One region of the Streptomyces sp. NPDC054842 genome, then DNA from elsewhere that is predicted to be linked to it. Evidence: riboswitches for the same ligand, from Rfam matches in the RefSeq annotation. Region 1 holds a riboswitch; each other region holds the start of a gene.
The links. Region 1 has a riboswitch for S-adenosylmethionine ahead of thrC (threonine synthase). Riboswitches for the same ligand answer to the same signal wherever they lie in the genome.
Positions count from the first base shown of each region.

Region 2: another riboswitch for S-adenosylmethionine. It lies ahead of ACWGIS_RS17925 (glutathione S-transferase C-terminal domain-containing protein); the one in region 1 lies ahead of thrC (threonine synthase).
Region 3: another riboswitch for S-adenosylmethionine. It lies ahead of ACWGIS_RS18940 (aminotransferase class V-fold PLP-dependent enzyme); the one in region 1 lies ahead of thrC (threonine synthase).

Region 1 is NZ_JBSGZN010000074.1:13,636-21,057, forward strand. It holds gene ACWGIS_RS34610 (NADH:flavin oxidoreductase) at 1-235, opposite strand, end outside; gene groL (chaperonin GroEL) at 461-2,086, opposite strand; gene ACWGIS_RS34620 (cold-shock protein) at 2,491-2,694, opposite strand; gene ACWGIS_RS34625 (MoaD/ThiS family protein) at 3,104-3,382, opposite strand; gene thrC (threonine synthase) at 3,379-4,683, opposite strand; SAM riboswitch class I at 4,701-4,857, opposite strand; gene ACWGIS_RS34635 (glucosyl-3-phosphoglycerate synthase) at 5,026-5,997, shown strand; gene ACWGIS_RS34640 (alpha,alpha-trehalose-phosphate synthase (UDP-forming)) at 6,106-7,422, shown strand, end outside.
Region 2 is NZ_JBSGZN010000020.1:66,869-74,290, forward strand. It holds gene ACWGIS_RS17895 (PTS-dependent dihydroxyacetone kinase phosphotransferase subunit DhaM) at 1-409, opposite strand, end outside; gene dhaL (dihydroxyacetone kinase subunit DhaL) at 402-1,136, opposite strand; gene dhaK (dihydroxyacetone kinase subunit DhaK) at 1,183-2,175, opposite strand; gene ACWGIS_RS17910 (type 1 glutamine amidotransferase domain-containing protein) at 2,623-3,318, opposite strand; gene ACWGIS_RS17915 (PadR family transcriptional regulator) at 3,475-4,038, opposite strand; gene ACWGIS_RS17920 (nuclear transport factor 2 family protein) at 4,123-4,524, shown strand; gene ACWGIS_RS17925 (glutathione S-transferase C-terminal domain-containing protein) at 4,605-5,531, opposite strand; SAM riboswitch class IV at 5,897-6,037, opposite strand; gene ACWGIS_RS17930 (putative leader peptide) at 6,217-6,342, shown strand; gene ACWGIS_RS17935 (LLM class flavin-dependent oxidoreductase) at 6,418-7,422, shown strand, end outside.
Region 3 is NZ_JBSGZN010000022.1:59,997-67,418, reverse strand. It holds gene ACWGIS_RS18960 (NYN domain-containing protein) at 1-511, opposite strand, end outside; gene ACWGIS_RS18955 (hypothetical protein) at 583-822, opposite strand; gene ACWGIS_RS18950 (rhomboid family intramembrane serine protease) at 977-1,708, shown strand; gene ACWGIS_RS18945 (Lrp/AsnC family transcriptional regulator) at 1,705-1,986, shown strand; gene ACWGIS_RS18940 (aminotransferase class V-fold PLP-dependent enzyme) at 2,043-3,404, opposite strand; SAM riboswitch class IV at 3,593-3,709, opposite strand; gene trpD (anthranilate phosphoribosyltransferase) at 3,795-4,859, opposite strand; gene qcrB (cytochrome bc1 complex cytochrome b subunit) at 5,015-6,649, opposite strand; gene qcrA (cytochrome bc1 complex Rieske iron-sulfur subunit) at 6,646-7,422, opposite strand, start outside.

The sequences.
Region 1 (7,422 bases):
GGTCGCTCTGGCCCGCGGAGTCGTGGCCGACGTAGGTGCCCTCGGTGACGATGAGGCCCACGCCCGCGGCGGCGCGCCGCGCGTAGTAGCCGACCACGTCCTCGCCCGGTACGCCGCCCGGCGAGAACTCCCGGGTCATCGGTGCCATCACGATCCGGTTCGGGACGGTCAGGCCGTTCAGGGACACGGGCCGGGAAAGGATCTCGGCTGCGCGGGACGCGGCGTCGGCTGTCACGTGAGGGCTCCTCGGGGCGGGGAAGACGGACATTCCGGTGGGTATGTGCACGTGCATTGACCCACCCTCCGGACAACGGTCCCCGGCGCCGCGGCATTCCGGGTCCCCGCCGTGCAGCGGTGTGATCCCGGCCACGCGGGCGGGGGGCCACCCCGGAAACGCCCGAGGGCGGCACCCCTGGGAAGGGGTGCCGCCCTCGGAAAGGACGAGCCTGATCCGGGAGGATCAGAAGTCCATGTCACCGCCCGGCATGCCGCCCGGGGCGCCGCCGGCGGCGGCCTTCTCGGGCTTGTCGGCGATGACGGCCTCGGTGGTGAGGAACAGCGCGGCGATGGACGCGGCGTTCTGCAGGGCAGAGCGCGTGACCTTCGCCGGGTCGATGATGCCCTCGGCGATCATGTCCACGTACTCACCGGTCGCGGCGTTCAGACCGTGGCCGACGGGCAGGTTGCGGACCTTCTCGACGATGACGCCGCCCTCGAGACCGCCGTTGACGGCGATCTGCTTGAGCGGGGCCTCCAGGGCGAGCTTCACGGCGTTGGCGCCGGTCGCCTCGTCACCCGTCAGCTCCAGCTTCTCGAAGACCGAGGAGGCCTGGAGCAGGGCCACGCCACCACCGGCGACGATGCCCTCCTCGACGGCCGCCTTCGCGTTGCGAACGGCGTCCTCGATGCGGTGCTTGCGCTCCTTGAGCTCGACCTCCGTGGCGGCACCGGCCTTGATGACGGCCACGCCGCCGGCCAGCTTCGCCAGACGCTCCTGGAGCTTCTCGCGGTCGTAGTCCGAGTCGGAGTTCTCGATCTCGGCGCGGATCTGGTTGACCCGGCCGGCGACCTGGTCGGCGGAGCCGGCGCCGTCGACGATCGTGGTCTCGTCCTTGGTGATGACGACCTTGCGGGCGCGGCCGAGCAGGTCGATGCCCGCGTTCTCCAGCTTGAGGCCGACCTCCTCGGAGATGACCTCGCCGCCCGTGAGGATGGCGATGTCGCCGAGCATGGCCTTGCGGCGGTCACCGAAGCCCGGGGCCTTGACGGCGACGGACTTGAAGGTGCCACGGATCTTGTTGACGACCAGGGTCGACAGGGCCTCGCCCTCGACGTCCTCGGCGATGATCAGCAGCGGCTTGCCGGACTGCATGACCTTCTCGAGGAGCGGCAGCAGGTCCTTGACGTTGCTGATCTTCGAGTTGGCGATCAGGATGTACGGGTCGTCGAGGACGGCCTCCATACGCTCCATGTCGGTGGCGAAGTACGCCGAGATGTAGCCCTTGTCGAAGCGCATACCCTCGGTGAGCTCCAGCTCCAGACCGAAGGTCTGGGACTCCTCGACGGTGATGACGCCTTCCTTGCCGACCTTGTCCATCGCCTCGGCGATGAGCTCGCCGATCTGGGTGTCGGCGGCGGAGATGGAGGCCGTCGAAGCGATCTGCTCCTTGGTCTCGACATCCTTCGCCTGCTCCAGCAGGGCACCGGAGACGGCCTCGACGGCCTTCTCGATACCGCGCTTGAGAGCCATCGGGTTGGCGCCGGCGGCGACGTTGCGAAGGCCCTCGCGGACCAGCGCCTGGGCCAGGACGGTCGCGGTCGTCGTGCCGTCACCGGCTACGTCGTCCGTCTTCTTCGCGACTTCCTTGACCAGCTCTGCGCCGATCTTCTCGTACGGGTCCTCGAGCTCGATCTCCTTGGCGATGGAAACACCATCGTTGGTGATCGTGGGGGCGCCCCACTTCTTCTCGAGGACGACGTTGCGACCCTTGGGACCAAGGGTGACCTTGACGGCGTCGGCGAGCTGGTTCATCCCGCGCTCGAGACCGCGCCGTGCCTCCTCGTCGAACGCGATGATCTTGGCCATGTGAAGTGGTCCTCCCGGACTGGGGTGGATTGCTCCGGACCGCGCTGGCGCCCGCGACGGACGGCCTGCCTGCCTAGTGGTTCCTTGCCCCACATGGCCTGCGGGCCTCACCGACCCGGTCCTTCGTTGTCACTCTCACCTTCAGAGTGCTAACGCCAATGATTAGCACTCGACCCCCGAGAGTGCAAGGTGCCTCCCTCCAGCGAGCCCCTTCCAGGGGGCGCGCGAAGCGCCTCACGAGCGCCTCCCGAGCGCCTGCGCGGCCCGCGCCACCCCCTCCCGCCCGGCAGGGTCCGGGCCGAGCCCGGGAACGCCGGGGAACGCCCGAGGGGCCCGTACCCCTGATGGGATACGAGCCCCTCGACGTGAGTGAGTGCGTGCGTGCGTGGCCGATCGCGCCGGGATCAGACGGCGAGTTTGACCATGTCCGCCTGCGGACCCTTCTGGCCCTGCGAGATCTCGAACTCCACTCGCTGACCCTCTTCAAGGGTGCGGTAGCCGTCCATCTGAATCGCGCTGTAGTGCACGAAGACGTCCGCACCACCGTCGACCGCGATGAAGCCGTACCCCTTCTCCGCGTTGAACCACTTGACGGTGCCCTGAGCCATGCCTAACTCCCCTATTACTGGCCCTTGCACAGATCCACACTTCGCGGATCCGGGTCAGACCTCACCCCCCAACGGTTGGGGGTGTGCGCCGGAACGCGTCGACCGCGGCTGAATGTATCTGTCCAACTGCCCTCTGCAACAGGTCAATCGGACGAGAATTCCGGGCATCGGCGATCGGCTGTATGTGGAGAATTCGCACATATTCAGGGCAAGTCGGGCCCCGTAAATGCCATAAAAGGCTCAAAAATGCCGGGTACATTGGCTGCTTCTTATCGGGCACCGGGTCGGTGTTCATATGCACCCGGCATGGAAAGCGAAGTAGCTTCCCCAACTCTACCGTGCTCAACCATGCAGAATTGCCCCCTCCGTTTCTCTCACGGAGAGGGCAATCCGGTGAAACGGTGCGTGGTCAGCAGCCGCCGGCCACGGCCGGGATGATTGACACGCCGGCGCCGTCGGGCGTCGCCGTCTCCAGGCCCTGCTCGAACCGCACGTCATCGTCGTTCACGTACACGTTCACGAAGCGGCGCAGCTTGCCCTGGTCGTCCAGGACGCGCGCGGCGATGCCCGTGTGGTTCTTCTCCAGGTCCGTGATGACCTCGGCGAGGGTCGCGCCCTCCGCCGGGACCTCGGCCTTGCCGCCCGTGTAGGTGCGCAGGATCGTGGGGATGCGAACGTTGACGCTCATGATGCGAGGCCAGCCTCTCGGAAGGAGTCCAGGTTCGGGCGGATGGTCGCGGTCAGACCGGTCCCGGCCACCGCGTCGAGGGTCTTGAGGCCGTCACCGGTGTTGAGGACGACCGTGGTCAGCGCCGGGTCCAGGGCGCCGCTCTCGATCAGCTTCTTCGTGACGCCCACGGTCACCCCGCCGGCCGTCTCGGCGAAGATGCCCTCGGTGCGCGCCAGCAGCTTGATCGCGTCGACGATCTGCCCGTCGTCGACATCCTCCACCGCGCCGCCCGTCCGGCGCGCGATGTCGAGGACGTACGGTCCGTCGGCCGGGTTGCCGATGGCGAGCGACTTGGCGATCGTGTCCGGCTTCTGCGGCCGCACGACGTCGTGTCCCGCCTTGTAGGCCACCGACACCGGCGAGCAGCCCTCGGCCTGGGCGCCGAAGATCTTGTACGGCCTGTCCTCGACCAGCCCGAGCCTGATCAGCTCCTGGAGGCCCTTGTCGATCTTCGTGAGCTGCGAGCCGGACGCGATCGGCACGACGAGCTGGTCCGGCAGCCGCCAGCCGAGCTGCTCGCAGATCTCGTACGCGAGGGTCTTCGAGCCCTCCGCGTAGTACGGCCGCAGGTTGACGTTGACGAAGCCCCAGCCCTCACCGGCCGGGTCGCCGATGAGCTCGGAGCAGAAGCGGTTGACGTCGTCGTAGTTGCCCTCGATGCCGACGAGCTCGCCGCCGTAGACCGCGGCCATGACGATCTTGCCCTGCTCCAGGTCGTGCGGGATGAACACGCAGGACCGGAAGCCGGCCCGGGCGGCGGCGGCGCCGACGGCGCCGGCCAGGTTCCCCGTGGAGGAGCAGGAGAGCGTGGTGAAGCCGAAGGCGCGGGCGGCCTCCAGGGCCTGCGCGACGACGCGGTCCTTGAAGGAGTGCGTCGGGTTGCCGGAGTCGTCCTTGACGAACAGCTTGCCGGCCTCGACGCCCAGCTCGCGGGCCAGGTTGTCGGCCTGCACGAGCTTGGTCCAGCCCGGGTTGATGTTCGGCTTGTCGGCGACGTCCGCCGGGACGGGCAGCAGGGGCGCGTAGCGCCAGATGTTCGCGGGGCCCGCCTCGATGCGCTTGCGGAGTTCCTCGGTGTCGTAGGCCGAGAAGTCGTAGGCGATCTCCAGCGGGCCGAAACACTCCTCGCAGGCGAAGACCGGGCCGAGCGGCACGCGGTGTCCGCATTCGCGGCAGGAGAGGGCGGCGGCGGGGCCGAGATCGACGGAGTCCGCGGCGGTGGGGGAGTTCGTGGTGCTTGCAACTGTCTGCGCAGCCATGGAGGCGAGGCCCTTTCTCCTCATCTTCCTCACGGCGCACTTCGCCGTGAGACGGATTTGGCACCTTCCCTAGCCGGGAGCCTCGCGAGCTGACCGATGACGATCAGGACGAGACCGGCTGGAGGGTTGCCGGGGCTTCAACGGGCCGTATCCCTCTGCCCCTCTGGATGAGCGGTGTTCAGTTGTTGATCTGCGCGCGGTTCCCGGATCAGGACATGCGATGGTCATCCGCGTTGTTCAAGACTGTAACCGACGGCCAGGACAGTTGAGATAGTCGTCCGAACCGCGAGATGGATCACACCCCGGGTGGGCGTGTGAGCAGACAGTGAGGAGCCCCGGACCGTGCTGGAAGAAGTCGAGCGCTGGCTGAGCACCCGCTCCTGGTCCGTCACCGATCGCCCGCTGCACAGGCTGATGGCCGCGAAACGGGCGACGGGCTCGACGGTCAGCGTCGTGCTGCCCGCGCTGAACGAGGAAGCGACCGTCGGCGAGATCGTCTCCGTGATCCGCCACGACCTGATGCGGCAGGTCCCGCTCGTCGACGAGATCGTGGTCGTCGACTCGGGGTCGACCGACCGCACCTCGGCGGTCGCCGCCGCGGCGGGCGCCCGGGTGGTGCACCGGGACGCGATCCTGCCGCGCCTGCCGGCCGTCCCCGGCAAGGGCGAGGTCCTGTGGCGGTCACTGCTGGTGACGAGCGGGGACATCGTCTGTTTCGTCGACGCGGACCTGAGGGAGTTCTCGTCGGACTTCGTCACCGGGATCGTGGGCCCGCTGCTCACCGATCCGGACGTCGCCCTCGTCAAGGCCATGTACGACCGGCCGCTGACCGTGTCCGACGGGTCCGCCTCCGGCAGAACCGCCGCGGGCCAGGGCGGACGGGTCACCGAGCTGATGGCGCGCCCGCTGCTGAACATGCACTGGCCGCAGCTCGCGGGCTTCGTGCAGCCGCTGGGCGGCGAGTACGCGGCCCGCCGGTCCCTGCTGGAGCGGCTGCCGTTCCCCGTCGGGTACGGCGTCGAGCTCGGCATGCTGGTCGACGCGCTGCACCTGGTGGGCCTGGACGCGCTCGCGCAGGTCGACGTGGGCGTGCGCAGGCACCGCCACCAGGACGGGCAGGCGCTCGGCCGGATGGCCGCCGCGATCTACCGCACCGCGCAGCTCCGGCTGGCCCGCGGCCATCTGATACGCCCGGCGCTCACCCAGTTCGAGCGGGGCGACGACGGCTTCGAGCCGCGCACCTACTCCGTGGACACGGAGGAGCGCCCCCCGATGGTGGAGATCTCCGAGTACCGCTCACGCAGAGTCGCGTGAGACGGCCCGGAGAGTGACGGACCGTGACGGGCTCCGGCGGTCGTATACGGCCGGTACCCGTCGAGTCCGTACGTTTGAGCGGTTCCGACCCGGGCTAAGTTGAGGCTTATGGCTTCCACGCACGGTGACCACCAGATCCTTGTCGCATCCAACCGCGGTCCGGTCTCCTACGAGGTCCGCGAGGACGGCTCGCTCCACGCCCGGCGCGGCGGGGGCGGACTCGTCTCGGGGCTCTCGGCCATCGGACCGGACGCGGGCGCCCTGTGGGTGTGCGCGGCCCTCGGCGACGGGGACCGCGAGGCGGTGCGGCGCGGGGTCGGCGAGGACGGCGTGCGGATGCTCGACATCGACGCCGAGGTGCACGCGGACGCGTACAACGGCATCGCGAACTCGGTGCTCTGGTTCGTCCACCACATGCTGTACCAGACGCCCCTGGAGCCGGTCTTCGACGCGGAGTTCCGGCGCCAGTGGGCCTCGTACGAGGCGTACAACCGCGCCTTCGCCGAGGCGCTGGCGGAGTCCGCGGCCACCGGTGCCTCGGTCCTGGTGCAGGACTACCACCTGACGCTGGTGCCGGGGATGCTCCGGGAGCTGCGGCCCGACCTGCGCATCGGGCACTTCTCGCACACCCCGTGGGCGCCCGTCGACTACTTCCGGATGCTGCCCGACGACATCGCGGACCAGGTGCTGCGCGGGATGCTGGGCGCGGACCGGCTGGGCTTCCTGACCCGGCGCTGGGCGGACGCGTTCACCGCGTGCTGCGCGGAGCTGGCCGGCGGGACCGGCGACACCCGGATCGGCGTGCACGGTCTGGGCGCGGACGCGGACTTCCTGCGGGCGCGCTCGCACGAGGCGGACGTGGACGACCGGATGGCGGCGCTGCGGGAGCAGATCGGCACGTCTCCCGAGGGGACGCCGCGCCGGACGGTCGTGCGGGTCGACCGCACCGAGCTGTCGAAGAACATCGTGCGCGGACTGCTGGCGTACGAGCGGCTGCTCGCGGACCGGCCGGAGTGGCACGAGCGCGTGGTGCACGTCGCCTTCGCCTACCCGTCCCGGCAGGACCTGGCCGTCTACCGGGAGTACACGGCCGAGGTGCAGCGGGTCGCGGAAGCGATCAACGCCCGGTTCGGGACGCCCGGCTGGACGCCGGTGGTGCTGCACGTCAAGGACGACTTCGCCCGGTCCCTCGCGGCGTACCGGCTGGCGGACGTGGCGCTGGTCAACCCGATCCGGGACGGCATGAACCTGGTCGCCAAGGAGGTGCCCGTCGTCTCGGACGAGGGGTGCGTCCTGGTGCTCTCCCGGGAGGCGGGGGCGCACGAGGAGCTGGGCGAGGACGCCGTCACGGTGAACCCGTACGACGTGGTGGGCACCGCACGCGCGCTGCACGAGGCGCTGACGCTGCCGGCGGACGAGCGCGCC
Region 2 (7,422 bases), on a different contig from region 1:
ACTCCTTCCGGTACGCGTACGCCTCGGCCGCCGCGGCCTCCACCGCCGCGAGGTCCGCGCCCGCCGAGGCCGTGACGACGGCCGCCACCGCTCCCTCGACGAAGGGCGCGTCGACCAGCCGGGTGTTCTCCGGCAGCTCGTCGCCCTCCGCGAGCAGCGCCTTCACCGTGAGGACCGCGCTGCCGAGGTCCATCAGGACGGCGACCCCGGCGCCCCGGTCCACGGAGGCGGCAGCCGTGGAGATCAGCTCCGAGCTGGTGCCCAGGCCGCCGTCCACCGTGCCGCCGGCGGGCGCGACGGGGGCGGTCGTGCCGCCGCCCGCCAGGCCCACCGCCAGCTCGGCCACCGAGGCGGCCACGGCGGCACTGTGCGACACCAGGACGATCCCGACCAGTTCGTCGTCACTCACCGGACGCCTCCGCGAGTGCGGCCAGGAGCAGGGCGGAGGACGTGGCGCCCGGGTCCTGGTGCCCGATGCTGCGCTCGCCCAGGTAGCTGGCCCTGCCCTTGCGCGCCTGGAGCGGCGTCGTCGCCTCGGCGCCGTGGGGGGGGGGGGGGCCCGGCGCCGCGCGGGTGCCCCCCGCCGGGGGGGGGGGGGGGGGCCCCCGCCCGGCGCCGGGTGGGGGGGGGTGGCCCCGTGCTCGCCCCCCGTGGGTGGGGGCCCTGCCGGGCGGTGGGGGTTCGGGTCCCCCCCCGCCCCCGGCCCCCGACTCCCCGAGGGCGCCCACGGCCGGCACCAGCGCGTCGATCATGGTCTTGTCGCCGGGCGCGGCTCCGCCCAGCGCCATCACCGCGTCCACGCCGGCCCGCAGGGCCTCCGCGAGCTGCTCCTCGGTGACCTCGGCGGCGTCCCCGAGCGCCTTGCCCGTACGGCGCAGCAGGGTGCCGTACAGCGGGCCGGACGCGCCGCCGACCGTCGATATCAGCTGCCGGCCGGCGAGGGTCAGGACGGCGCCGGGTGTGTCCGGGGCCTCCTTGTCCAGCGTGGCCACCACGGCGGTGAAGCCGCGCTGGAGGTTGCTCCCGTGGTCGGCGTCGCCGATCGGTGAGTCCAGCGCGGTGAGCCGTTCGGCCTCGCGCTCCACGGAGGCGGCGGTGGCCGTCATCCAGCGTCGGAAGAAGTCGGCGTCGAGCACAGGGTCTCCTTGCGTGGTACGGACGTTGACCGGATGCCTGCCCCCCTCACATGCCCCAGCGCAGACCCGGGGTCTTCACCGGCGCGTCCCACAGGCGCAGCAGGTCCTCGTCGACCTGGCACAGGGTCACCGAGGCGCCCGCCATGTCCAGGGAGGTGACGTAGTTCCCGACGAGGGTGCGGGCCACGGCGACACCGCGTTCGGCCAGCACCCGCTGCACCTCCGCGTTGAAGCCGTACAGCTCCAGGAGCGGGGTCGCCCCCATGCCGTTGACCAGCACCAGGACGGGGCTGCGCGGATCGAGGTCCTCCAGGACGGCGTGCACCGAGAAGTCGGCGATCTCCCGCGAGGTCATCATCGCGCGCCGCTCCCGGCCCGGCTCGCCGTGGATGCCGACGCCCAGCTCCAGCTCCCCGGGCGGCAGGTCGAAGGTGGGGCTGCCCTTGGCGGGCGTGGTGCACGCGGCCAGGGCCACCCCGAAGCTGCGGGAGCTCTCGTTCACCTGCCGGGCGAGCGCCTCGACCCGCTCCAGCGGGGCGCCCTCCTCGGCGGCGGCCCCGGCGATCTTCTCGACGAAGAGGGTCGCGCCGGTGCCGCGCCGGCCGGCCGTGTACAGACTGTCGGTGACGGCGACGTCGTCGTTGACGAGGACCTTGGCGACCTGGATGCCCTCGTCCTCGGCGAGTTCCGCGGCCATGTCGAAGTTGAGCACGTCACCCGTGTAGTTCTTCACGATGAACAGCACGCCCGCGCCGCTGTCCACGGCGGCCGCCGCGCGCAGCATCTGGTCCGGCACCGGCGAGGTGAAGACCTCGCCCGGACAGGCCGCCGACAGCATGCCCGGACCCACGAATCCGCCGTGCAGCGGTTCGTGCCCGGAACCGCCGCCCGATATGAGCCCGACCTTTCCGGCCACCGGGGCGTCGCGCCGGACGATCACCCGGTTCTCCACGTCGACCGTCAGCTCCGGATGAGCCGCCGCCATGCCCCGCAGGGCGTCCGCGACCACTGTCTCCGCCACGTTGATGAGCATCTTCATGGGTACCTCCTGATGAGATCAGCCTCTTGCAGTATCGGCGCTCGGGAGGCGGTGGTCACGTGCGGCGGCGATCCGGACGCATCGGCCGGGTGCTCGTACGGCTGCATCGAGCGGACAGGTAGCCCTCGGTGACCGGAGCGCGTGCGGGGAGTCAGGCCGGATGTCGGGGGTGAGGCGGTAGCCGGGCCGGGTTCGGTGATGAGGTACCGGGGCCCGGAGGGTCCGGGTGCCCGCCCGGCGTCGGCACGATCAGGACGAACCGGCCGTAGGGGTTCGCGGGCGTCCCGGGCAGCGGGGCCAAGCCGTCCATGGCCCGCGGCGGTCAGCTTGTCGGCCCCGCTTCGGTTCGGTTCGGCCAGGACCCGCCCGGGCAGCGCGGCGGGCCGGGACCCGGGCGCCCGTGAGGGCGGCGGGATCCCGGCCCGGTTCAGGGGGCGGAGGGGCTTCTCAGCCGAGCTTCTTCAGCAGTTCCGCGGCCAGCGGGGCGGAGGAGGACGGGTTCTGGCCGGTGACCAGATTGCGGTCGACCACCACGTGCGGCGCCCACGGCTCGCTCTCCTGGAAGTCCGCGCCCGCCTCGACGAGACGGTCCTGGAGCAGCCACTTCGCCTTGTCGGCGAGTCCGGCCTGCGTCTCCTCCGCGTTGGTGAAGCCGGTCAGGCGGTATCCGGCGAAGGCGTTGCGGCCGTCCTCGCCCTGCGCGGCCAGCAGCGCGGCGGGGGCGTGGCAGACCACGCCGAGCGGCTTGCCCGACGTCAGCGCGTCGGTCAGCAGCCGCCCGGAGACCGCGTCGACCGCGAGGTCCTCCATCGGGCCGTGCCCGCCGGGGTAGAACACGGCCGCGTAGTCGTCGAGGCGCACGTCCTCCAGGCGGACCGGCTTGCGGAGCTCGTCCATCGCGTCCAGGACCCCGGCGATCCGGTCGGCGTTCCCCTGTCCGCCGTTGGCCTCGGGAGCGAGGCTCGCCCGGTCCACGGTCGGGACGACCCCGCCGGGCGTGGCGACCACGATCTCGTGGCCCGCGGCCGTGAACGCCTCGTACGGGGCGACCGCTTCCTCGGCCCAGTAGCCGGTCGGGTGCTTGCTGCCGTCCGCGAGGGTCCAGTGGTCGGCGCCGGTCATCACAAAAAGAATCTTCGACATACCGCGAAGGTAGGCCGACCGCCCCATAGGTGACCAATAGGCACGCCACTCACGCCCATAGGACATCCAATGGGTGGAGGGGAATACCCGCCTGCCGCCCCGACGGACACGGCCGGCCGCCGCCGTCGGAGGACGGTCGTGGGCCGGCTCCCGGAACTACCCGCGCACGGCGGCCCGTTGCTCCAGGACGCGCAGCGCCCGCTCCGCCCAGGCGATGTTCTCCCGCTCGAACGAACGGCCCCGCATCAGCGTCAGGTACGGCCCGACCCGTTCCGCCTCGGCCAGGTACGCGTCCTCGGTCCGCCCGTCGAGGAGGCGGGCGCGCAGCCGGTCGTAGCGGGCCAGCTTCGCGCGGGCCCCCTCCAGCCGCTCGGTGATCGACGCGCGTACGGCGTCCGGGTCGCCCTCGTCCACCGCGTGCACCTTGACCAGCAGCTCGTCCCGGATGGCCGTGGGCCGGGGCGGGGCGCCGGTGAACTCGCGCAGCGCGCGGCGCCCGGCCTCCGTCAGCGAGAACATCCGCTTGTCCGGCCGGCGCTCCTGGCGCACGAGCCGCGCCTCGATGAGCCCATCGGAGGCCATGCGGTCGAGTTCCCGGTACAGCTGCTGGGGCGTCGCCATCCAGAAGTTGGCGATCGCCGCGTCGAACCCCTTGGCCAGGTCGTACCCCGACGCCTCGCCGTCCAGAAGCGCGGCCAGGACCGCGTTGCGCAATGCCATGCCCGTAAGGCTAGATTGCCGGCCGCCGACGCGAGTAATCTCTTCCACACCTAATCAATTAGTTGACTATGAGAGGTGGGCGCGATGCATCCCTTCCGCAAGGCGGTGGAGGCCGGCGACCACGCCGCGATCGAGGCACTGCTGGCCGAGAACGTGGTGTTCACCAGCCCGGTCGTCTTCAAGCCGTACACCGGCAGGGCGATCACCGCGGCCATCGTCCGGGGCGTCACGCGCGTCTTCACGGACTTCCGCTACGTCCGCGAGATCGGGGACGCCGACGGCGCCGACCACGCGCTGATCTTCCGGGCGAAGGTGGGCGACAAGGAGATCGAGGGCTGCGACTTCCTGCACCTCGACGAGGACGGCAGGATCGACGACTTCACGGTGATGGTCCGCCCGCTGTCGGCCGCCCAGGCGCTCCAGGAGGCGATGGCCGCGCAGTTCGACCGGATCTCCCGGGAGGCGATGGAGGCCGCTGAGGGCTGACGGGCGGCGGACGCGGCGGAGGAACGAACGGGTGGCGGAGGGCTGACGGCCGGCGGAGGCGGCGCCTCCGCCGGCCGGGACTACCGTCGCCGGAGTGGTGGGACGCCCGTCCCGTCGCTCCGGCCCGTCTTCCCGCGGAATGCCGGATGGGCTCCGAGCCGCCGCACATAACCCCGGAGGTGCTCGTACGGGCCGAGGGCGCCGGGGCTGTCGAGATGGACGAGAGCCACCCAGAGGTCCACGTCAGCGGCGCTCAGCTCGTGGCCCAAGGCGTACGGCGCCGAGGCGAGCCGCCCGTCGAGCAGGGCCAGCGCGGCCGACCGCCGCCCCGGCTGCGCGGCCGGGGTGACGTCCGCGTCGAGGAGTTCCCGCAGGGCGTCGATGTCCGCCGCGAGGGCCCGCGGACGCAGCGCGGGGGCTTCCCCTCCGGTGCGGTCCGCCAGCCGGGCCAGGTCGCGCAGGATGTCCGGCGTGTGGTTGCTGACGACCCGTCCGGTCCACCGGTCGCACAGCGCGGGCACGGCGAGCGGGCCGTCGTAGTGGTGCCAGGTGGCCTCGTAGGCCCCGCGCAGGGCGTCGGTCCTGTCCGGGCCGCCGGGCTCGGCGGAAAGGGTGGCGACGAAGTCCCCGAGGCCCAGCAGGTGGACCGTGACCGCGACGCGCAGCGAGCGCGGACAGTCCGGGGACAGGTACAGCTGATAGCGGTGCGGGGCCGGGTAGAAACCGCCGGCGAGACCGTCGCCGATCCGGCTGTGGACGCGCTGCTGAGCGCCGGCCGAACCGGCGCCGCGGGGGCGGGGCAGTCCGTCGAGCGGCGCGGTCGCGCGGAAGGACGACGCACACCGTGCCGGGGCGCCCGCGTCGGCGGCCTCCGCGGAGCACGGGGTGCCGGGCGCGCCCGAGCCGCGGGAACAGGCGCCGGATCCGGTCCGGTCGGCGGGTCCGGGCTCGGGCGTGCCGGTGCGGGGGGTGCTCGTGCCGGCGGCGTGCGACAGGGTCTCGGGCATGACTCTCCATGGTTGAGGAAGTCCCGGCTGCCTCGTGGGCGCCGTGACGAAACGGAGTGACCGCTCTTGCGTACCGGTCCGGATCGCCGGAACCAGGGCCTGTCCGGCCTCTCCCGTCCGCCTCGCGACGTCGGACACGCACGCTCGCCGCACCGGGGCGGCCCCGCTCACGTGCGGTGCCGGCTCGTCGCCGGGCACGCCGGGACGGCGGACCCGATGCGCGAAGGTGCCTCGCGGGCGAGGGCGGGGAGGTCCGGACGGTCCCTAGTACGCGCTGGAGACACGCAGCAGATCGATGTGCAGGCGCCTCGTCAGGTCGTTCCTGGGCATTCCCACCGGTCCACGCTCGGGGCTCGCGCAACGCGAGACCACGCTTGTCCCGCCGCACCGGCGGAACCCGGTCGTCACCCGGGGCACCCCGTCGCGGTGGAAGGGTTGCCTGCCAGCGGGCCGGGGCCGATGACCGTACGAGTGCGGACACTCGCGGGGCGCTGACAATCGTGACCGTCCTCGTCAGTCTCGCCGCGCCCCGGGGGAGCGTCAAGAAGGCGTCCGCGGCGTCTCACGACGTGGTCGGCGGAGCCCCCGACTCCCGCGGCCCGGCGTACAGTTCGGCGGAACAAAGGGCGCGGCCAGGTGGTTGGCGCCCTGGAGGGCACCGAGTGCGGAGGCGGAGGTGGGAGCGATGCGCGTCGCGTCGTCCGCGCTCCGCCGTCCCGTGGTGACGTTCTCCCCGCGCGGCTGCGTCCGCCTCTACTCCCGGCCGCACATCGACCTGCTGCGCGTGGCCGCCGCGCTCTGTCGTCCCTGACCATGCACCCGCGCCGCCGGCCCCACCCGACGAGGGCCGGCGATCTCCCATGGTCGACCAGGAAGGCACCCCTCCGTGTCCCCGAACTCCCCGCTGCACCTCGCCGTCGCGCTCGACGGCGCCGGCTGGCACCCGGCCGCGTGGCGCGAGCCCGTGGCCCGCCCCCACGACCTGTTCACCGCGCGCTACTGGGCCGATCTCGTCACCGAGGCCGAACACGGCCTGCTCGACCTCGTCACCATCGAGGACTCCCTCGGACCCCAGTCCTCCCTCCCGAACGGTCCCGACGGACGCACCGACCAGGTGCGCGGCCGGCTCGACGCGGTGCTCGTCGCCGCCCGCGTCGCCCCGCTCACCCGGCACATCGGACTGGTCCCGTCCGTGGTCGCCACGCACACCGAGCCGTTCCACGTCTCCAAGGCCATCGCCACCCTGGACTACGTCAGCAACGGCCGCGCGGGCCTGCGCGTCCAGGTGTCGGCCCGGCCGGACGAGGCGGCCCACTTCGGCCGCCGTACGATCCCCGCACCGCCCGCCGACGGCCACGAGGACCCCGCCGCACGGGAATCGGCCGCCGGGCTCTTCGAGGAGGCCGCCGACCACATCGAGGCGGTGCGCCGGCTCTGGGACAGCTGGGAGGACGACGCGGAGATCCGCGACACCGCCACCGGCCGCTTCATCGACCGCGACAAGCTGCACTACATCGACTTCGAGAGCAGGCACTTCAGCGTCAAGGGGCCCTCGATCACCCCCCGGCCGCCGCAGGGCCAACCACTCGTCGGCGTCCTGGCCCACCAGACCCCCTCGGGCGCCCCCTTCCACCTGCTCGCCACGTCCGCCGACCTCGGGTTCCTCGCCCCGCACGACGCCGGCCGGGCCCGCGAGCTCGTCACCGCCGCCCGCACCGCCCGGGTCGCCGCCGGACGCGCCGAGGAGCCGCTCCACCTCTTCGGCGACCTCCTGGTCTTCCTCGACGACGACCCGGCCGCGGCGACCGCCCGCCGGGACCGCCTGGACGACCTCGCGGGACACCCGTACACCGGCGACGCCCCCGTCTTCACCGGGACACCCGCTCAACTG
Region 3 (7,422 bases), on a different contig from region 1:
GCCGTTCGGTCTCGGCCCTGGTCTGGCCGCGGGCCGCCGCGAGTTCCTCGCGCAGCCGCTCCAGCTCGGCCCGGTTCTCCTCATCGGCGCGCTCGGCGTCCGCCCGCAGGGCCTCCTCGCCCGCGGCGGTGACGAGCTTCACCCAGCCCGTGGGGCGCAACACGTAGGCCGCGGCCGCCACGTCCAGCGGGTCCGCGGCCGGAGGCGGTGAACCCGCGTCCAGGGCACCGGTGAGCTCCGGCTGGGCCTCTCTCAGCTTCTCGGCGATGCGCTGCCGGAACAGCGGGTCCGTCTCCAGTGCCGCGGCCATGGCGTTGCCCGCGAACTTCGCCCGCCGGTTGGGGGCGAAGCGCGCGTACTGCCTCAGCTGCGGGGGCAGTTCGGCCACGGTGAGGCCGCCGAAGCCGTCGGAGACGATCTGCACGACCCGGCGCCGCACGCCGTCGGGCAGCGGGCGGTCGAGCACCTCGGCGGTGCCGTCGTCCGGCTCCCCGCCCGTGGTCTCCACCATCCGTCACACCCCAATTTCTCGCGGGGCCCTCCCCCACTCTCGGCTTCGCTCGAGCGGGGGGACCCCCATCGTCAGGAGCCGGCGCCCGGCCTGTCCACCAGTTCCACCTGATCCACCGCGTTGCACCAGCGGCAGCGGACCGAGTCGATGGTCTCACTGACCACCTCGCGCTCCTCGACCTTCGGCTCACCGGCCAGGTCGAGGTGCACGTACTCGACGACCTTCGACGAGCGGGTCACGTCGAAACGCGTGAGGTTGCCGCAGAGCATGCAGCGCCACCGGGTCTCGGCGGTCGGCAGGGGAACCGTCATCGTGGCTGTTCGCTTTCCCTCTAGTGTCCGTGATGCGCCAGCTTCCCTGGTGCGTGTGGCTCGTACCCTACGGCCTGGCGGGTCCTCGACGCTCGGCCGTCCATGCGGCGAGGCGGTCTGTGCGCTTCGGTCCGGTTACGTCATGCTCTGTCGCATGATCGGAAAGTGGAGCGCGGTGATCGGCCGGACGGACCGGGGACAGTCCGCGCCGGTGACGTACGGACTGATCGGTGTCTGCTGCCTGATCTTCGTGATCGGCCCGGCGGCGGGACTGAACCCGGTGTACGGCACCGGCGACGAGCTGTTCGCCGCCCAGCAGGCGTACTTCCGCCGCTGGGGCGTGATCCCCGCCGAACTCCTCGACGGGCGGCCGCGCGCCCTGCTCACTCCCGCGACGGCGCTGTTCATCCACGGCAGCTGGCTCCACCTCCTGGGCAACATGCTCTTCCTCTACGTCTTCGGGGCGATGGCGGAGGAGCGCATGGGCCGCGCCGGGTTCGCCCTCTTCTACCTGGGCTGCGGGTACCTGGCCCTGCTCGGCTACGCGATCGCCAACGCCGGGTCCACGCAGACCCTGGTCGGCGCCTCGGGAGCGATCTCCGCGGTCCTCGGAGCGTTCCTGTACCTGTTCCCCGGCGCCCGGGTGACCAGTCTCTTCCCGTTCCTCTTCTTCCTGCCGCTGCGCTTCCCGGCCTGGGTGGTCCTGCCCTTCTGGGCGGTCCTCCAGTGGCTCGCGGCGGGCCGCGACGACCAGGGGCCCGGGGTCGCCTACCTCGCCCACCTGCTGGGCTTCACCGCCGGGTTCCTCTGCGCCTGGGTGCGCTTCGGCCGTGCGACTAGAGTGAAAACCCCAGTGACGGCCCCCGAGGGAGAGAACCAGCCGTGATCACCGCGATCGTGCTCATCAAGACCAGCGTGGACCGGATCCCCGAGATCGCGGAGTCGATCGCGGCCCTCGACAGCGTCAGCGAGGTCTTCTCCGTCACCGGCACCTACGACCTGATCGCCATGGTCCGCGTGCAGGCCCACGACGACCTGGCGGACGTCATCCCGGGCCGGATCAGCAAGATCCCCGGCGTCGAGGGCACCGACACCCACGTCGCGTTCCGCACGTACTCCCAGCACGACCTGGAGGCGGCGTTCGCGATCGGTCTCGACTCCTGACCTGCCGGGACCTCACCGCGTCCGCCGCCTCCGGGCGCTGAGCCGTACCTCCGGCCTCAGACCGCCGGCACGCACCGCCCGTCCTGGGTGCGGTACTGCCACCGAGCGCCGTCCCGCACCAGCTCCTTCACGGCGCGGACGAAGCGCTCCACGTGCTCGTCCGGGGTGCCGGCGCCGAAGCTGACGCGGATCGCGTTCAGGGACTTCTCGCCGGGCGCGGCCTCGGGGGCGCCGCACTCCCCCTGGCTCTGCGGGTCGCTGCCGAGCAGGGTGCGCACCAGCGGGTGGGCGCAGAACAGGCCGTCGCGCACGCCGATGCCGTACTCCGCGGACAGGGCCGCCGCGAAGTGCGAGCTGTTCCAGCCGTCGACGACGAACGAGATGACGCCGACCCGCGGGGCGTCGTCCCCGAACAGCGACAGGACCCGCACCTCGGGCACCTCCGCGAGGCCCGCGCGGACGGTGTCGATCAGGTACCGCTCGCGGGCGACCAGGGTGTCGAAGCCGGCCTCGGTGAGCGCCTTGCAGGCCGACGCGATGGAGTACACGCCGATCACGTTCGGGGAGCCGGCCTCGTGGCGGGCGGCGCTGTCGTGCCACTCGACGTCGACCCCGCCGTCCGCGCGCCGCGACACCTTGCGGCTGGCGCCGCCGCCCGCGAGGTAGGGCTCGGCCTCGGTCAGCCAGTCGGCGCGGCCGGCGAGGACGCCGGAGCCGAAGGGCGCGTACAGCTTGTGCCCGGAGAAGGCGACCCAGTCGACGTCCAGGTCCCGGACCGACACCGGGTGGTGCGGGGCGAGCTGGGCGGCGTCCAGGACGATGCGGGCGCCGTGCGCGTGGGCGGCGGCGGCGAGTTCGCGCACCGGCCACAGCTCACCGGTGACGTTGGAGGCGCCGGTGACGCACACCAGGGCGGGGCCGTACGGGTCGCGGGCGGCCAGCGCGCGCTCCAGGGTGGCGACGGCCTCGCCGGGGGTGCGCGGGGCGTTCAGGTACGTCACGCGGGCGTCGCGCCAGGGCAGCAGCGAGGCGTGGTGCTCGGTCTCGAAGACGAAGACCTGGCAGTCGGCCGGCAGGGCCCCGGCGAGCAGGTTGAGGGAGTCGGTGGTGGAGCGGGTGAAGACGACCTGGTCGCCGGCGCGGCAGTCGAGGAACTCGGCGACGGTCACGCGGGCGCTCTCGAAGAGGTCGGTGGAGAGCTGGGAGAGGTAACCGGCGCCCCGGTGGACGCTGCCGTAGTAGGGGGCGTACGCGGCGACGTCGTCCCAGACGCGCTGGAGGGCCGGGGCGCTGGCGGCGTAGTCCAGCGCGGCGTAGGTGACCTCGCCGCCCGTGACGAGGGGGACGGTGACATCCCTGCCCAGAACGGGCAGCGGGGCACAAACGGAACGGTCGGCGGCAGCGGTGGGGACGGACATGGCGAACTCCTGTGAGTGGCAGGCGAGATCGCTGTGCGGACAGCCCGCGCAGAGGGGCGTCGACGGCACAGGAAGGGAAGAAGGGTGTGCGGAGGCGGGGCTCTACGCCCTACCGCATTCGCTTGCTCACAGAAGGCTCCCTCGAACGACCAGGACCCCTGGCGGTGCTCACTCGGAAGAGTGCGAGGGGTCCGCGCTTGCCGTAGACCTCGCTGCCTACGGCCTGGTCTTCACCCGGGGCACCCCGCCACGGACGGAGGGTTGCCGGACAGCCGGCCGGGGCCTGATGGCTGTCGCTCATGACCTGGTACAGCATCTTGCCAGATGATCGCGGACGCGCAAGGCGCGGTCCAGAATCCGGACCGCGCCTTGCGTGCTGCCGTGTGCCGTTCAGGCGTTGCTGGCCGCGACCCACCGGTCGAGGGTCCGCTTCGCGGCCCCGGAGTCGATGGCCTCGGCGGCCCGATCCATGCCCGCGCGGATCCGGTCCGCGAGGGGCCCGCTCTCCGGCTCCAGGGCGACCAGGGCCGCCGCTGCGTTCAGCAGCACCGCGTCCCGTACGGGCCCGGTCTCGCCGTTCAGCAGCCGCCGGGCGACGTCCGCGTTGTACGAGGCGTCGGCGCCCCGCAGCGCCTCGACCGGGACCAGCTCGATGCCGACGTCACGCGGGTCGAAGCCGTCCTCGTGGACCTTCTCGTCGCGGACGACCCACACCCGGGACGTGGCCGTGGTGGTCAGCTCGTCGAGGCCGTCGTCGCCGCGGAACACCAGCGAGGAGTTGCCGCGTTCGGCGAAGACACCGGCGACGATGGGCGCCATCCGAAGGTCGGCCACCCCGACCGCCTGGGCCTTGACCCGGGCCGGGTTGGTCAGCGGGCCCAGGAAGTTGAAGGTGGTGCGGATGCCCAATTGACCGCGGGCGGCGGCCACATGACGCAGCGCGGGGTGGAACTTCACCGCGAAGCAGAAGGTGATCCCGGCCTCCTCCGCCACCTCCGCGACCCGCTTGGGCGTCAGCTCCAGATTCACGCCCAGCTTCTCCAGGACGTCGGAGGCGCCGGACGCGCTCGACGCGGCCCGGTTGCCGTGCTTGACCACCTTGGCGCCCGTGCCGGCCACGACGATCGCCGACATGGTGGAGATGTTGACGGTCTTCGCGCCGTCGCCGCCCGTGCCGACGATGTCGACGGTCTCCCCGGGCACCTCGATCACGTTGGCGTGCTCGTACATCGCGCGGACCAGGCCGGAGATCTCCTCGACGGTCTCGCCCTTGGCCCGCAGCGCCACCGCGAACCCGGCGATCTGCGCGTCCGTCGCCTCACCGCGCATGATGCGGTCCATCGCCCAGGCCGTCTCGTCCGCGCTCTGGTCGCGCCCGTCCAGCAGGCCGTTCAGCACCTGGGGCCAGGAACGGCCCGCCGCGATGTCGCCTCCAGCGGGGGTCACAGCACTCATATGCCGCTCCTGGGTTCGTAGACGAGGACGAGAGCCCGCGCACGACCGGTGACGGGCAGGGTCCACCCTATCCACGCCCGGGGACGGCAAAGAGCCCCGTCCATGCAATGGACGGGGCTCCAGCCGTGGCGACCGGTCGGGACCGGGGCGGACGATCAGTGGTGGCCGTGGCCGCTCGTGATCTCCTTGTACTCGTCGACCGTGGGCTTGGGGATCTGGCCCTCGTCCCCGTAGTACGCGTTGCTGAGCTTCGCGCGCAGCTTCTGGGTGCCCTTGACCTTGCGCTCGACACCGTTCTCGTCGACCGCGGGGCCGATCTCGGCGGGCTGGTACTGCTCGTGCGCGGTGAGCGTGTGCAGCGCCTCCTGGCTGAGCGGCTCGTGCACCTCGACGAACTCACCGTGCGGCAGGCGCTTGATGATGCCCGACTCGCGGCCGTGCAGCACCTTGTCGCGGTCCCGGCGCTGGAGGCCGAGGCAGATCCGCTTGGTCACGATGAACGCGATCACCGGCGCCACGAAGAACGCGATGCGGACGAACCAGGTGATGGCGTTGATCGACATGTGGAAGTGGGTGGCGAAGAGGTCGTTGCCACCACCGATCAGCATGACGACGTACCAGGTGATCCAGGCGACGCCCACGGCCGTACGGGTCGGCGCGTTGCGCGGGCGGTCCAGGATGTGGTGCTCGCGCTTGTCGCCGGTGACCCAGGACTCGATGAACGGGTAGACCGCGATCACGACGAGCACCAGCGGGAAGATCATCAGCGGGACGAAGACACCCAGGACGAGGGTGTGGCCCCACAGGTTGATCTCCCAGCCCGGCATGGTGCGGATCAGGCCCTCGGAGAAGCCCATGTACCAGTCCGGCTGGGCGCCGGTCGACACCTGGTCCGGCCGGTAGGGGCCGAGCGTCCAGATCGGGTTGATCGAGGCGATGGCCGCGATGATCGCGATGACGCCGAAGACCAGGAAGAAGAAGCCGCCCGCCTTGGCCATGTAGACCGGCAGGAGGGGCATGCCCACGACGTTCTTCTCGGTCTTGCCCGGGCCCGCCCACTGGGTGTGCTTGTGGTAGAAGACCAGGATCAGGTGCGCCACGACCAGGCCGAGCATGATGCCCGGCAGCAGCAGGACGTGGACCGAGTAGAACCGCGCGACGAAGTCGCCGCCCGGGAACTCGCCGCCGAAGAGGAAGAACGACAGGTACGTGCCGACGATCGGCACGGACAGGACCGCGCCCTCCATGAAGCGGACACCGGTGCCGGAGAGCAGGTCGTCCGGGAGCGAGTAGCCGGTGAAACCGGTGAACATGCCCAGGACGAACAGCAGGAAGCCGAACAGCCAGTTGACCTCACGCGGCTTGCGGAACGCGCCCGTGAAGAACACACGCATCATGTGGACGAACATGCCGGCCAGGAAGACCAGCGCCGACCAGTGGTGGATCTGCCGGATGAGCAGACCGCCGCGCACCTCGAACGAGATGTGCATGGTCGAGTTGAACGCCTCCGACATCAGCTGTCCCTGGAGCGGGACGTAGCTGCCGTCGTACACGACCTCGTTCATCGAGGGGTGGAAGAACAGCGTCAGGTACACACCCGTGAGGATGATGATGATGAAGCTGTAGAGGCAGATCTCGCCCAGCATGAAGGACCAGTGGTCCGGGAAGATCTTGCGCATGTTGGACTTGGCGAGGGAGTAGATCCCCAGCCTGCCGTCCGCCCAGTCCGCCACCCGCTCACCGGCGGGCGCCTTCTCGCGCGAACGCGTCTCGTTGTGTGCAGTGCTCATCCGCGCTCCCAGAAAGCAGGACCGACGGGCTCTTCGAAGTCGCCGAGCGCCTGAAGGTAGCCCTCATCGTTCACACCGATGCGCAGCTGCGGCAGCGGGTGACCGGCCGGGCCGAAGATCACTCGGGCACCGTCGGAGAGGTCGAAGGTGGACTGGTGGCACGGGCACAGGACGTGGTGTGTCTGCTGCTCGTACAGGGAGATCGGGCAGCCCACGTGGGTGCAGATCTTCGAGTACGCCACGATGCCCTCGTGCGACCACTCGAGCTCGCGCTTGTCCTTGATGTTGTCCGGCTGGAGCCGGACGATCATCAGGGCCGCCTTGGCGATCTCGGTCTGGAACTCCTCGTCGTGCTCCTCCAGGCCCTCGGGCTTGACGAAGGTGAGCGAACCGACGGCGACGTCCGAGGGACGCAGCGGCTCGTTCGTGTTCATGTTGACGAGCAGCTTGCCCTTGGACCACAGGGTGTGACGCAGCTTGTCCTCGGGCAGCGGCCCCAGGTCGCGCAGCAGGATGACGCCGGACAGCGGCACCAGGGTCAGCGCCCCGAACATGGTGTTGCGGATCAGCTTGCGACGGCCGAGCTCGGACTCCTTGGCACCCTGCCGGAAGTCGGCCATGACCTTGGCGCGCACCTCGGGCGGCGCCTCGATCGGGTGACGGTCGTCGGCGATCTCCACGTCGGACATCAGCGTGCGGGCCCAGTGGACCGCGCCCGCGCCGATGGCGAAGAGCGCGATGCCGAGCGTGGTGCCCAGCGCGAAGTTGAGTGC